DNA from 2 places in the Rhodovulum sp. MB263 genome. Region 1 is predicted to be linked to the other one. Evidence: riboswitches for the same ligand, from Rfam matches in the RefSeq annotation. Region 1 holds a riboswitch; the other holds the start of a gene.
The links. A riboswitch is a leader RNA that binds a small molecule or an ion and turns the genes downstream of it on or off. The one in region 1 is predicted to bind cobalamin.
Positions count from the first base shown of each region.

Region 2: linked by a shared signal. The riboswitch ahead of B5V46_RS12500 (cysteine-rich small domain-containing protein) and the one ahead of B5V46_RS10735 (DUF1636 domain-containing protein) in region 1 are both predicted to bind cobalamin.

Region 1 is NZ_CP020384.1:2,300,278-2,306,032, forward strand. Features, by position in the region: gene tcuA (FAD-dependent tricarballylate dehydrogenase TcuA) at 1-1,798, shown strand, start outside; cobalamin riboswitch at 1,870-2,098, shown strand; gene B5V46_RS10735 (DUF1636 domain-containing protein) at 2,232-2,615, shown strand; gene cobW (cobalamin biosynthesis protein CobW) at 2,612-3,649, shown strand; gene cobN (cobaltochelatase subunit CobN) at 3,660-5,755, shown strand, end outside.
Region 2 is NZ_CP020384.1:2,678,929-2,684,683, forward strand. Features, by position in the region: gene B5V46_RS12490 (cation:proton antiporter) at 1-971, opposite strand, end outside; gene B5V46_RS12495 (universal stress protein) at 1,212-2,072, shown strand; gene B5V46_RS12500 (cysteine-rich small domain-containing protein) at 2,113-2,538, opposite strand; cobalamin riboswitch at 2,693-2,890, opposite strand; gene B5V46_RS12505 (succinylglutamate desuccinylase/aspartoacylase family protein) at 2,989-4,032, shown strand; gene B5V46_RS12510 (MATE family efflux transporter) at 5,002-5,755, opposite strand, start outside.

The DNA of each region.
Region 1 (5,755 bases):
CGCTGTCGATGCGCGCGCCCCCGGTGAGGATGCAGGCATCGTCAGCCGCGCCGACGGCATGCATCTCGGCCTCGTCGTCGATGCGAGGGGACAGCGGTTCCGCGACGAGGGCTCGGATGTCGGATCGGCCCGCTATTCGGTCTGGGGCCGGGCGCTGGCCGGGCGCGCCGATCCGCGCGCCTGGCTGATCCTCGATGCCGACGGCGCGGCCAGGCTGCCGCCCCTGCCTTACCCGCCGCTCAGCGCCGGAAACCCGGCCGATCTGGCAAGGCTTTGCGGCATCGACCCCACGGGGCTTGCCGCGACGCTGGAGGCGCTCGCCGCGCATCTCGACCGCGGCGCCCCGCTCGAACCGCCCCGGAGCCGCCCCGAAGGCCTGCCCTTCCCGGCGCCCCTCCGCCCGCCCCTCGCGGCGATCCCGCTGCTGCCGGGGCTTGCCTTCACCCGCCACGGGGTCGCTGTCGACGGCACCGCCCGGGTGCGGCTCGAGGACGGCGGCAGCGCGCATCGGGTCTTTGCCGCGGGCGCCGCGATGGCGGGCGGGCTGCTGGGCCAGGGCTATCTCTCGGGCAGTGCGCTGGCAATTGGCGGGGTCTTCGGCCGGATCGCCGGGGCGGGCGCGGCCAGCATCGCGGGCCCCGACGCCCGCCAGGCCGGGCCCGGCGCCGTCCCGTCCCTCCCGGCGGCGGACCCCGCCCCCCCCCTCTCACAGCCTGCCTCCGCGGCCTCCGGGCCCTGGCAGGAGGCCGCCCGCGCGCTGAACATCTGCAATAGCTGCGGTTTCTGCACCGGGCTTTGCGCGGTCTTTCCGGCGGCCCAGCTCCGTCCGGCCCTCGCGGCAGGCGATCTGCGCCACCTGGCGCATCTTTGCCATGACTGCCGCTCCTGCCATTACGACTGCCAATATGCCCCGCCCCATGCGCTGGCGGTGAACCTGCCCGCGGCCCTGGCCGAGGCGCGCGCAGCCGATTACGCCGCCGGCCTGCCCGCGCGCCTGCCCGGGGCGATCTTCCTGCTCTGCCTTCTCGGCCTGCCGCTGCTGGCCCTTCTGGCGATCCCGCCCGAGAGGCTCTTTGCCACCGGCACCGCGCCCGGCGCCTTTTACGAGGTGATCCCGCATTGGCTCATGGCCGGAGGCGCGGGGCTGGCTTTCGGCGGCGCGGCGCTGGTGCTGGCGATCCGGCTCGGACGGTTCTGGCATCAGACCAGAGGCCCCGCCGCGCGGCCGGGCATCCGCCCTTTGGCCCGGGGGCTTGGCGCGGCGCTGCGGCTTACCAATCTCGGCGCGGATCGCGGCTGCGACGGGCCGCGGGGCCCGACCGGCCCGGCGCGGCGGATCTTCCATCACCTGCTGGCGGGCGGCTTCGTGCTGACCGGGCTGGCGACGCTGGCCGGGGCCCTGCTTCACGCCCGGGGCGAGATCGCGCCCTATCCGCTGGCCTCGGCCCCGGTCGGGCTGGGCACGCTGGGCGGTCTCGCCATGCTTGCCGGGCTTGCCGGGCTTGCGGGACTGTCGCATCGGCGCATCCGGGCCGACCGCCGCCCTGCCTCGGCCCGGATGGAGACCGCCGACCGCGACCTGAGACGCGCCCTGGGCATTGTCGCGGGCTCGGGCCTCGCGCTGCTGGCCCTGCGCGACGGGCCGGCGATGGGGCTGATGCTGGCGCTCCATCTCGGGTCGGTCCTGGGGCTCGCGCTGGCGCTGCCCTTCGGCAAGCTCTCGCACGGGGCCTATCGCGGCCTCGCCCTGATCCGCCATGACGCCGAACGCGCGGCCCGGCCAAGGCCCCGTCGCTGAGACCCGTTACCGAACCCTGCCCCCCAGGCATCGTCCCCAAGCATCGCGCTTGACAAGCGCGCTCCCGGAAGGGCATGAACCGCCGCGCTGGTGCCCGTCATCGGACGGGTGAAAAGGGAATGCGCCAGAGGCCGGGTTCGATGCATCGGGCCTTCAAGCGCAGCCGCCCCCGCGACCGTGACCGGAGAGGCCGCCCGCATGCCACTGACCCGAACGGGCCGGGAAGGCAGGGCCGCCGCCGAAGGCCCCTGCCTTCGAGATCCGCAAGCCGGGAGACCTGCCAGCGCAGACGACGTGAACCGGACGGGGTGTTCCGGTGTCGGGTCCGGCTTCGGCTCTGCCCGCTCCCGCCCTTGTCCTCCGACCCGTGGGGCCCGACGATGAGTGTTTCCGTTTCCTTCCGCCGCTCCTTCCGCGACCGGAGCCGCCCGGCATGAGCGCGCCCGAGGCCCCTGCGGTCGAGCTTCTGGTCTGCACCACCTGCAAGCGCCGCCAGCCCGCCGATCCCGATGCCCCCCGCCCGGGCAGCCTGCTTCACGAGGCCGTCCGGGCTCATGGCCTGCCCGAAGGCGTGCGCCTTGTGCCCGTCGAATGCCTCTCGGCCTGTGCCTCGGGTTGCACCGTCGCGCTGCGGGGACCGGGCCGCTGGACATATGTCTATGGCAATTTCGACGAGACGACCGGCGCGCCCATCATCGCCGAGGGCGCCCGCGCCTATCGCGACGCCGCCGACGGGCTCGTGCCCTGGCGCGAGCGCCCCGAGCATTTCCGCAAGAACTGCATTGCCCGTATCCCGCCCATGGAGGCCCTGAAATGACCGATCTCGCCAAACTTCCCGTCACCGTCGTCACCGGCTTTCTCGGCTCGGGCAAGACCACGCTGATCCGCCACCTGATGCAGAATGCGGGCGGCCGCCGCCTGGCCGTCCTGGTCAATGAATTCGGCGATGTCGGCGTCGATGGCGAGATCCTGAAGGGCTGCGCCCTGCCCGACTGCCCGGCCGAGAACGTGGTCGAGCTTGCCAATGGCTGCATCTGCTGCACCGTCGCCGACGAGTTCATCCCGACGATGGAGGCGCTTTTGCAGCTCGAGCCGCGCCCCGACCATATCCTGATCGAGACCTCGGGGCTGGCCCTGCCGAAACCTCTGCTGAAGGCGTTCGACTGGCCCGCGATCCGCTCGCGCATCACCGTCGACGGGGTGATCGCGGTGGCCGATGCCGAGGCCGTGGCCGCGGGCCGCTTCGCGCCGAATGTCGCCGCCGTCGATGCCCAGCGCGCCGCCGATGACAGCCTCGATCACGAGACGCCGCTGTCCGAGGTCTTCGAGGACCAGATCGCCTGCGCCGATATCGTGCTGCTGACCAAGCCCGATCTCGCCGGCCCCGAGGGGCTGGCCGCCGCCCGCGCCGTGATCGAGGCCGAGGCGCCGCGCAAGCTGCCCGTGGTCGAGGTGACCGAGGGCGCGGTCGATCCGCGCGTGATCCTGGGACTTGGCGCGGCCGCCGAGGACGATCTCGACGCCCGGCCCAGCCATCATGACAGCGGCGCCGAGCATGACCATGACGAATTCGAAAGCGTGGTGATCGATCTGCCCGAACAGGACGACCCCGAGGCGCTCTCGGCCCGGATCGAGGCGCTGGCGCGCACGCAGAACATCCTGCGGGTCAAGGGCCATGTCGCGGTCGCGGGCAAGCCGATGCGGCTTCTGGTGCAGGCGGTGGGCGCGCGGGTGCGCCATCAGTTCGACCGGCCCTGGGGGCCGGACGAGACCCGCGCCACCCGGCTTGTCGTGATCGCCGAGCATGACGATATCGACGAAGGCGCGATCCGCGCGGCTCTGAGCGCCTGAGGCCGCCCCCATGCATGTCGTTTTCCGCGAAAGCCACGGGCTCGAGGAAACCGCCGTTCCGACGGATCTGGGTCAGGACCCGGCCGATCTGGCGGTGCTGTCCTTTTCCGACAGCGATCTCGGGGCCTTCGCGGCGGGCTGGCATCGCGGCGGCGGCCCCGAAGGCCGGATGCCCACCCTCAGGCTGGCCAATCTCGCGGCCCTGATCCATCCGCTCTCGGTCGATACCTATGCCGAGCGCACGCTTTCGGGGGCGAAGGGCATCCTGATCCGGCTGATCGGCGGGCGCGCCTATTGGGAGTACGGGCTGACCCAGATCGGCGCGCTGGCCCGCGCGCATGGCATCGCGCTGGCCGTGCTGCCCGCCGACGGGCGCCCCGATCCGCGGCTCGACGCGGCCTCGACCCTGCCGGTCTCGACACTCAGGCGCCTGTCCGAGCTCTGCGACGAGGGCGGTGCGGTCGCGGCGCAGGCGGCGCTGGCGCAACTGGCTCTGGCCGCGGGGCTTTACGCCGCGCCCGTGATCGGCACCAAGACCGTGCCCGAAATGGGCGCCTGGAGCCCCGAGGGCGGCGCCGTGCCCGCGCCCGACCTGTCGCCGGTGGATGCCCCCCGGATCGTCCTGACCTTCTACCGCGCCTATGTCACCGCCGCCGATCTCGGTCCCGTCGAGGCGCTTTTCGATGCGTTCCGGGCGCGCGGCTGCGCCGTCACCGGCCTCTTCGTGCCGTCCCTGAAGGCGCCCGAGGCGGCGCGCTGGCTGGCGGACCATCTGCGCGCGCTGAACCCCGCCGCCATCGTCAATGCCACCGCCTTTTCCGGCAAGGGCGAGGACGGGACCTCGCCGCTCGATGCCCCGGGCGTGCCGGTCTTTCAGGTGGCGCTGTCTTCCGCCCCCGAAACCGCCTGGGCCGAGGCCGAGCGCGGGCTGTCTCCGGCCGATCTTGCCATGCATGTGGTCCTGCCCGAGGTCGATGGCCGGATTTTCGCGGGCGTTGCGTCCTTCAAGGAGGCGGGCACGCGCGACCCCGGCCTGCAGTTCGCCCGCATCGCCCACCGCGCCCATCCGGGCCGGATCGCGGCCATCGCCGACCGCGTCTTGGCCTGGACCGGCCTTGCCCGCACATCGCTGGCGAACCGCCGCCCGGCGCTGGTTCTCTCGACCTATCCCGGACGGCCCTGGCAGATGGCCCATGCCGTCGGGCTCGATGCGCTGGCCTCGGCCGAGGCGGTGCTGGAGGATCTGACCCGCGCCGGTCTGCCGGGCGCCCCGGCCGGGGATCTTGCGGGCGATCCGGCGAAAGATCTGGCTGAAAACCTGGCGGGGGCCCTCGGCCGCGAGACCCTGAGCTGGCCGCTTGCAGATTACCAGACCGCGTTGGCCGCCCTGCCCGCCGCCTTGCGCGACGCCCTGTCGGACGCCTGGGGCGCGCCCGGGGCCGATCCGGCCTGCCGCGACGGCGCCTTTCATTTCGCGGCCACCCGGCGCGGCGCGGCGCTGGTCGCGCTCCAGCCCGAGCGCGGCACGCCCGAGAGCCGCGAGGGCGATTATCACGACCTGTCGCGGGTACCCCGCCATGGCTATGTCGCCTTCTATCTCTGGCTGCGCCGGGCCATGGGCTGCGACGCGCTGATCCATATCGGCGCGCATGGCACGCTGGAATGGCTGCCCGGCAAGGCGGTCGCGCTGTCCGAGGCCTGCTGGCCCGAGGCGCTGATCGGCGATCTGCCGGTGATCTATCCCTTCATCGTCAACGATCCCGGCGAGGCGGCGCAGGCCAAGCGCCGGATCGGCGCGGTGACGCTGGGCCATCTGCCGCCGCCGCAGCGCCAGGCCGGCAGTTCCGAACGGCTGGCCCGGCTCGAGACGCTGCTCGACGAGTTCTCCAATGCCGACGGGCTCGACCCGCGCCGCCGCGACCGGCTGATGGCCGATATCCGCGCCGAGGCACAGGCCCTCGGCGTCGAGGCCGATCTGGGACTGGAACCGGGGCTCTCACCCGCCGAGGCCATCACCCGCATCGACCGCTTCGTCTGCGACGTCAAGGAAAGCCAGTTCGGCGACGGGCTGCATGTCTTCGGCCGCCCGCCGGAAATACAGCCGGA
Region 2 (5,755 bases), 380 kb from region 1:
TAGCCCATCGCCCCCATGATCGCGAGCACGATCAGCGGGTTGCCGATCAGCACGAACAGCGAGAACAGGATCGCCCCGGGCACATGCGCCCCCAGCAGCGACAGATCGAGCGCGGCCCCCAGCGCGATGAAGAAGAACAGCAGCAGGAAGTCGCGCAGCGGCGCCAGCCGGGCGGCGATGGTCTCGCGATAGGGGGTCGAGGCCAGCGACACCCCCGCCAGCAGCCCGCCGACCTCCTTGCCGAGCCCGACGAAATCGGCGACCGCGGCGAAGATCGCGGCCAGGGCGATGGCAAAGATCACCAGCAGCTCGGGCGCGCGGGCCAGCCGCTCGGAGAGCGGATCGGCGACATAGCGCACGAAGAGAACCACGGCGCCCACCATCGCCAGACCGAAGCCCAGAACCGACAGCACGTTGCCGCCGCCATGCCCGCCGCCCTCGGCCGACCCGATCCCGATGGCCGACAGCACGATCATCGCCAGCACCACCACCAGATCCTGCACGATCAGGAAGCCAAGCGCGATCTGGCCATGCAGCGCGTCGATCTCGCGCTTGTCCGAGAGCAGCTTGACGATGATGATGGTCGAGGAGAAGGTCAGCGCCACGGCGACGTAAAGGCTGGTGACATGGCCAAGCCCCAGCCCCAGCCCGATCAGGTAGCCGAAGACCGAGGTGAAGGCCACCTGCCCCAGCCCGGTCAGAAGCGACACCGCCCCGAGCGAGCGGATCAGCTTGACGTCAAGCTTGATGCCCACGAGGAACAGCAGCACCGCGATCCCGAGCTGCGACAGAAGGTCGATCTGGTCCGACGAACGCACGATGTCGAGCGCCGAGGGCCCCGCGACCAGCCCGACGGCGATGAAGCTCACGATCAGCGGCTGGCGCAGCAGCAGCCCCGCGAACCCGATGGCCGCCGCCAGCACCAGAAGCGTCGCGATCTCGCCGAACTGCGAATGCAGCAACGTCTCCATCACGATACCCTCCGTTCCGGAAGGGCCCGATCCGGGCCCGTGGCGATGAAGGCGACAGGAATGGTCGTGTCGGGATGCGGGGTCCGGTGCGGCAAGAGGGTCATCGTCGGGGGCACGCCTTTCAAAATGATCTGGGCTCACATAAGTACTTCTGCGGAAAGATGAACGCCCCCGATCAGATTTGACGCAGCGCCATCGGCAGCAGGCGGCGGGGGGCTGCCCGAAGGGAGGGAGGCAGGCATGAAAACCATACTGGTGGGCACCGATTTCTCGGAACGGTCCGATCGCGCGCTGCGCCGCGCCACGCTGCTGGCCCGCCAGACCGGCGCCGCGCTGCGGCTGGTGCATGTGGTCGATGACGATCAGCCTGTCAGGATCGTCGAGGCCGAGCGCGAGGCCGCGGCCGGGCTTCTGCAACAGCAGGCGGCGACGCTGCGCGAGCATGACGGGCTCGACTGCGCGGCGCATGTGGTGCTGGCCGATCCCTTTGCCGGGCTGATCGAGGCCGTGCGCCAGCTTGGGGCCGACCTGCTGGTGATCGGGCCGCACCGGCGCCAGATCCTGCGCGATGTCTTCGTCGGCACCACGGCCGAGCGCACGATCCGCGCCGCCGCCTGCCCGGTGCTGATGGCCAATGCGCCGCCGGTCGGCCCCTATCGCCATGCGCTGCTGGCGACCGACCTGTCGGAAGGCTCGCAGGGCGCGTTCCGGCGCCTGGACGGGCTGGGCTTCGGCCATCGGCTGCGCAGTTCGGTGCTGCATGTCTTCGACGCGACCGAAGCGGCGATGATGCGGATCCACGCCACCCGCGAGGACGACCGGGAGGCGCATCTGCGCGAGGCCGGGGCCGAGGCGGCCCGCGCCCTGACCGAGTTCCTGCGCGAGCTGCCGCAGGGTCCGATGATCGAACTGGTGCGCCACCGGAGCGGCAGCGCGGCCTCCGAGATCCTCGCCGCCGCGACCGAGGCCGAGGCCGATCTGATCGTTGTCGGCACCCAGAGCCGCGGCGCGTTCGAAACCATGGTTCTGGGCAGCGTCGCCCGTCAGGTGCTGCGCAGCGCCACGGCCGACGTGCTGGCGGTCCCGCCCGCCCCGGCCTGACGCGCCCCACCTTCGGTGTCGCAGCCTGCGGTCGGCGCCTTCAGTCGCCGCCGTCTTTTACCCCGTCGTCTTTTGCCAGATCGTCCTTTGCCGCGCCATCCTCGCGGCGAAGCCGGTGGATCTCGTCCGCGCCGGTCGGCTGCGGCGGGCGCGGGCGCCGGACCGGCGGGTCGGTCTGCGGCCGGCCCGACCAGGGCTGCGGATATTCCAGCCAGCGCTGGATGAAGTTCCAGGATTGCAGATAGCCGTCATGCGGCAGCGTGCAGGCCGAGCAGTCCTTCCGGGTCAGCCCGTTGGCATCGGTATAGGTCTGATAGGGTCCGGGGCATTCATAGGCGATCAGCGGACAGTAGCAGAACAGGCAGTTGAACTCGCGTGCCACGCCCTTGTGGCAGGGCAGGAACGGACAGGCGCTGTTGGTGAAGCCCTTGAAGGCCTCGTTATCGGTCAGGTCCTTGGGTTGCATGGCGCAACTCCTTCCGGTCGGCGGCCGCGGACGGACCCGCCCCGGGCCGGTCAGCGGCGGGATGAAGGCCGCACCCGCCCGCGAAGCGAAGGCAGATCGCGGCCGCTTGCCCCGGCAATGGCGCCCGGCCCGGACGACCGGACACGCCACCCGTGGGGCGGTTCGGCGCGCTGGCAGGTCTCCTGGCTGGCGGGTCTCGGCCGGTCCGCCCGCCTTCCCGGCCCGGGCGATGCCGGTTCCGGTGGCGGTTCGGGGCGGTGGCTCGCCGCTGACAGTTGCGGGGGCAGCGCCGGATTTGCACCGGCTTCCCTTTTCACTCCCTCGCGGGAGCACCAGAACGCCCCCCATCAATGGGGTCCCGGCCGGCCGCTGTCAATCCGCGGGGCTCTTGCGAGCGGCCCCGGCAAGGCGCTACCTTGCGCCCATGACCTTCTTTCCGACAGAAACCAGATGACGGCGCGGGCGGGCTTCACGCTCGGCTCGGAAACCGTTCCGCCCGGCAGCCGCCGCACCGTGGATCTGCCGGTCTCGGTGCTGTCCGACCACACCCCGGTCACGCTCTCGGCACATGTCGTTCATGGCCGCCGCCCGGGCCCCGCGATGTTCGTGACCGCAGGCGTGCATGGCGACGAGGTGATCGGGGTCGAGATCGTGCGCCGGCTTCTGAGCCTGCCCGCGCTCGGCGCGCTGCGCGGCACGCTGATCGCGATCCCAATCGTCAACGCCTTCGGCTTTCTCAACCTGTCGCGCTACCTGCCCGACCGGCGCGACCTGAACCGCTGCTTTCCCGGCTCGTCGGGCGGCTCGATGGCCGCGCGGCTGGCGCATCTTCTGGTCGAGGAGGTGGTCGGGCGCTGCCAGATCGGCATCGACCTGCATTCAGCGGCAGTGCATCGCACCAACCTGCCCCAGATCCGCGTGGTTCCGGACGCGCCCGAGCTGGCCCGGCTGGCCCGGGTCTTCGCGGCCCCGGTGGTGCTGAGCTCCGGGGCACGGCCGGGCTCGCTGCGCGAGACCGCAGCGCGGATGGGGGTCCAGATGCTGCTATACGAGGGCGGCGAGGGACTGCGCTTCGACGAGGTCGCGGTCCGGGCCGGGCTTTCGGGCGTGCTGCGGGTGATGTTCGACCGCGGCATGATCCCCGCCAAGGGTGTGCCGAAGGCGCGGCGCGCGCCGCTCGACTGCCGGGTGTCGCACTGGCTGCGCGCGCCACAGGGCGGGCTTTTGCGTACCTACCGCTCGGAAGGCGACGTGGTCGCGGCGGGCGATCTGCTGGCGGTGGTCTCGGACCCGTTCGGCGAGATCGAGGCCGAGATCCGCGCCACCGAGCCGGGCATCATCGTCGGCCGCGCCATCCTGCCGGTGGTGAACGAGGGCAATGCGGTCTTTCATCTGGCCGCGATCGCCCCCGCCGACCGCGCCGAGGACCGGATCGACGCCTGGGCCAGCGAGGTCGCGGCCGGGCAGCTTTTCGACGAGGACGAGATCCTCTAGGTGTTTGATCCCACGGTTTGATGGTGTGATCCTTTCTCAAGCTTGGAAGGAAGCCGTATGGGACAAGTTCGTCATGGCAGCGCCACGACCACGCACGCCGTCAGAGTCACCCCGGAGCAGGCCGAGCTCTGTTCCAGAACCGAGACCGAAGACGATCCCGGGCAGACGCGCCTTGGCGGAGGTGCAATGGGCGCAGATCCAGGGCCAGCTTCCGGCGCGGGAAGGCCTTCCCGGCCACCCCGCATCGACAACCGGTCGTTCGAGGATGCCGTATCGTGGCTGGCGCGCAGAGCAGCTCTCTGACGGGGTCGTCCGGCGGAGTTCGGCAAGGGAAGAGCGGACCAGGCACGGTTCCGAAGACAGGCGATCTCCGGGGTCAGCGACGGTCTTTTCAGCCGTTTATCCGAGGATCCCAACGCCGGACATGATCTGATCGACAGCACGATCTGCAAGGTCTAGGGCGATGGACCCGGCCAGAAGGGCAGCTCAGCCTCTAGGCATCGGTCGCCCGCGCGGCGGTCGACGACGAAAATTCAGGCCAATGCCGATGCCGTCGCAAGGCCGGGGCGCCTTGCTTCAGCGACCGGAGACTACGTGGGATCATCCGCAGACTGCGGCGCTGATCATGGGCTTGCAAGGGGCAGCCACGCGATCGCGGGTGCCGCCCATGACACCGGACATCTGCGCAAGCTGATCGCGCGCGATCCCGGCACCAAGGCCCGGAGACCGGCCAATCCCCCACGCGCAGCCACGCCAAGGTGCGATCCCCGCCTTCATGCAAAGCGGCACGGGCTCGGGAATTTCTTCCAGAGGGCCGCACAGGTCCGGCAGGAAATATGCGCTGCGAGAAAGCCCGCGCAGGGGGCATGGGCTGCCTTCATCCCGTCTCCGCCCTAGACGGGCTCAGGTGACTGCAGGCAGGACCTCCCCCGCCAAGACTGCCGGACATGGCTAGGGGGAGGCCGCCCCCTAGCCGACCTGCCCGCCTCGCGCCGCCGCCTCGAGCGCGGGATAGCGCAGCCCGAGCGTCACGCCGCGCGCCACGAAGGCCACCAAAAGCGCAAGCCAGAGCCCGTGATTGCCGAAGACCGGCACCAGGAGCGCCACGGCGAGGGCGTAGATCGCGGCCGAGAGGGCCATCATGTTGCGCATGTCGGCCGTGCGGGTGGCGCCGATGAAGATACCGTCGAGCATCCAGGCCGCAATCCCCGCGACCGGGGCGGCCACCATATAGGGCAGGAACACCCGCGCCTCGGCCCGCACCTCGGGCGCGGTCGTCATCCGGTCGACGATGGCCCCGCCACCAAGGGCAAAGGCCCCAGCCAGCCCGATGACGGCCAGAAGCCCCCAGCCGCTGGTCAGCAGCGCCCCGCGCCGGAGCGCCGCGACCGAGCGCGCGCCCATCGCCTGACCGACCAGCGCCTCGGCGGCAAAGGCGAAGCCGTCAAGCGCATAGGCGGTGATCTCGAGGAATTGCAGCAGCACCTGATTGGCCGCCAGCGGCACGTCGCCGAACCCCGCGCCGAGAAACAGGAAGGACAGCATGATCCCCTGCAACAGCAGCGACCGGATCAGGATGTCGGTATTGACCCCGGCGATATGCCGAAGCCGCACCGGGTCGAGGACCCGCGCCCAGGCGCGCCAAGCGGCATCGCGAAACGCCGCACGGCACAGCCAGAACCCAAGCGCCAGCCCCGACCATTCCGCAATCACCGTGGCTGCG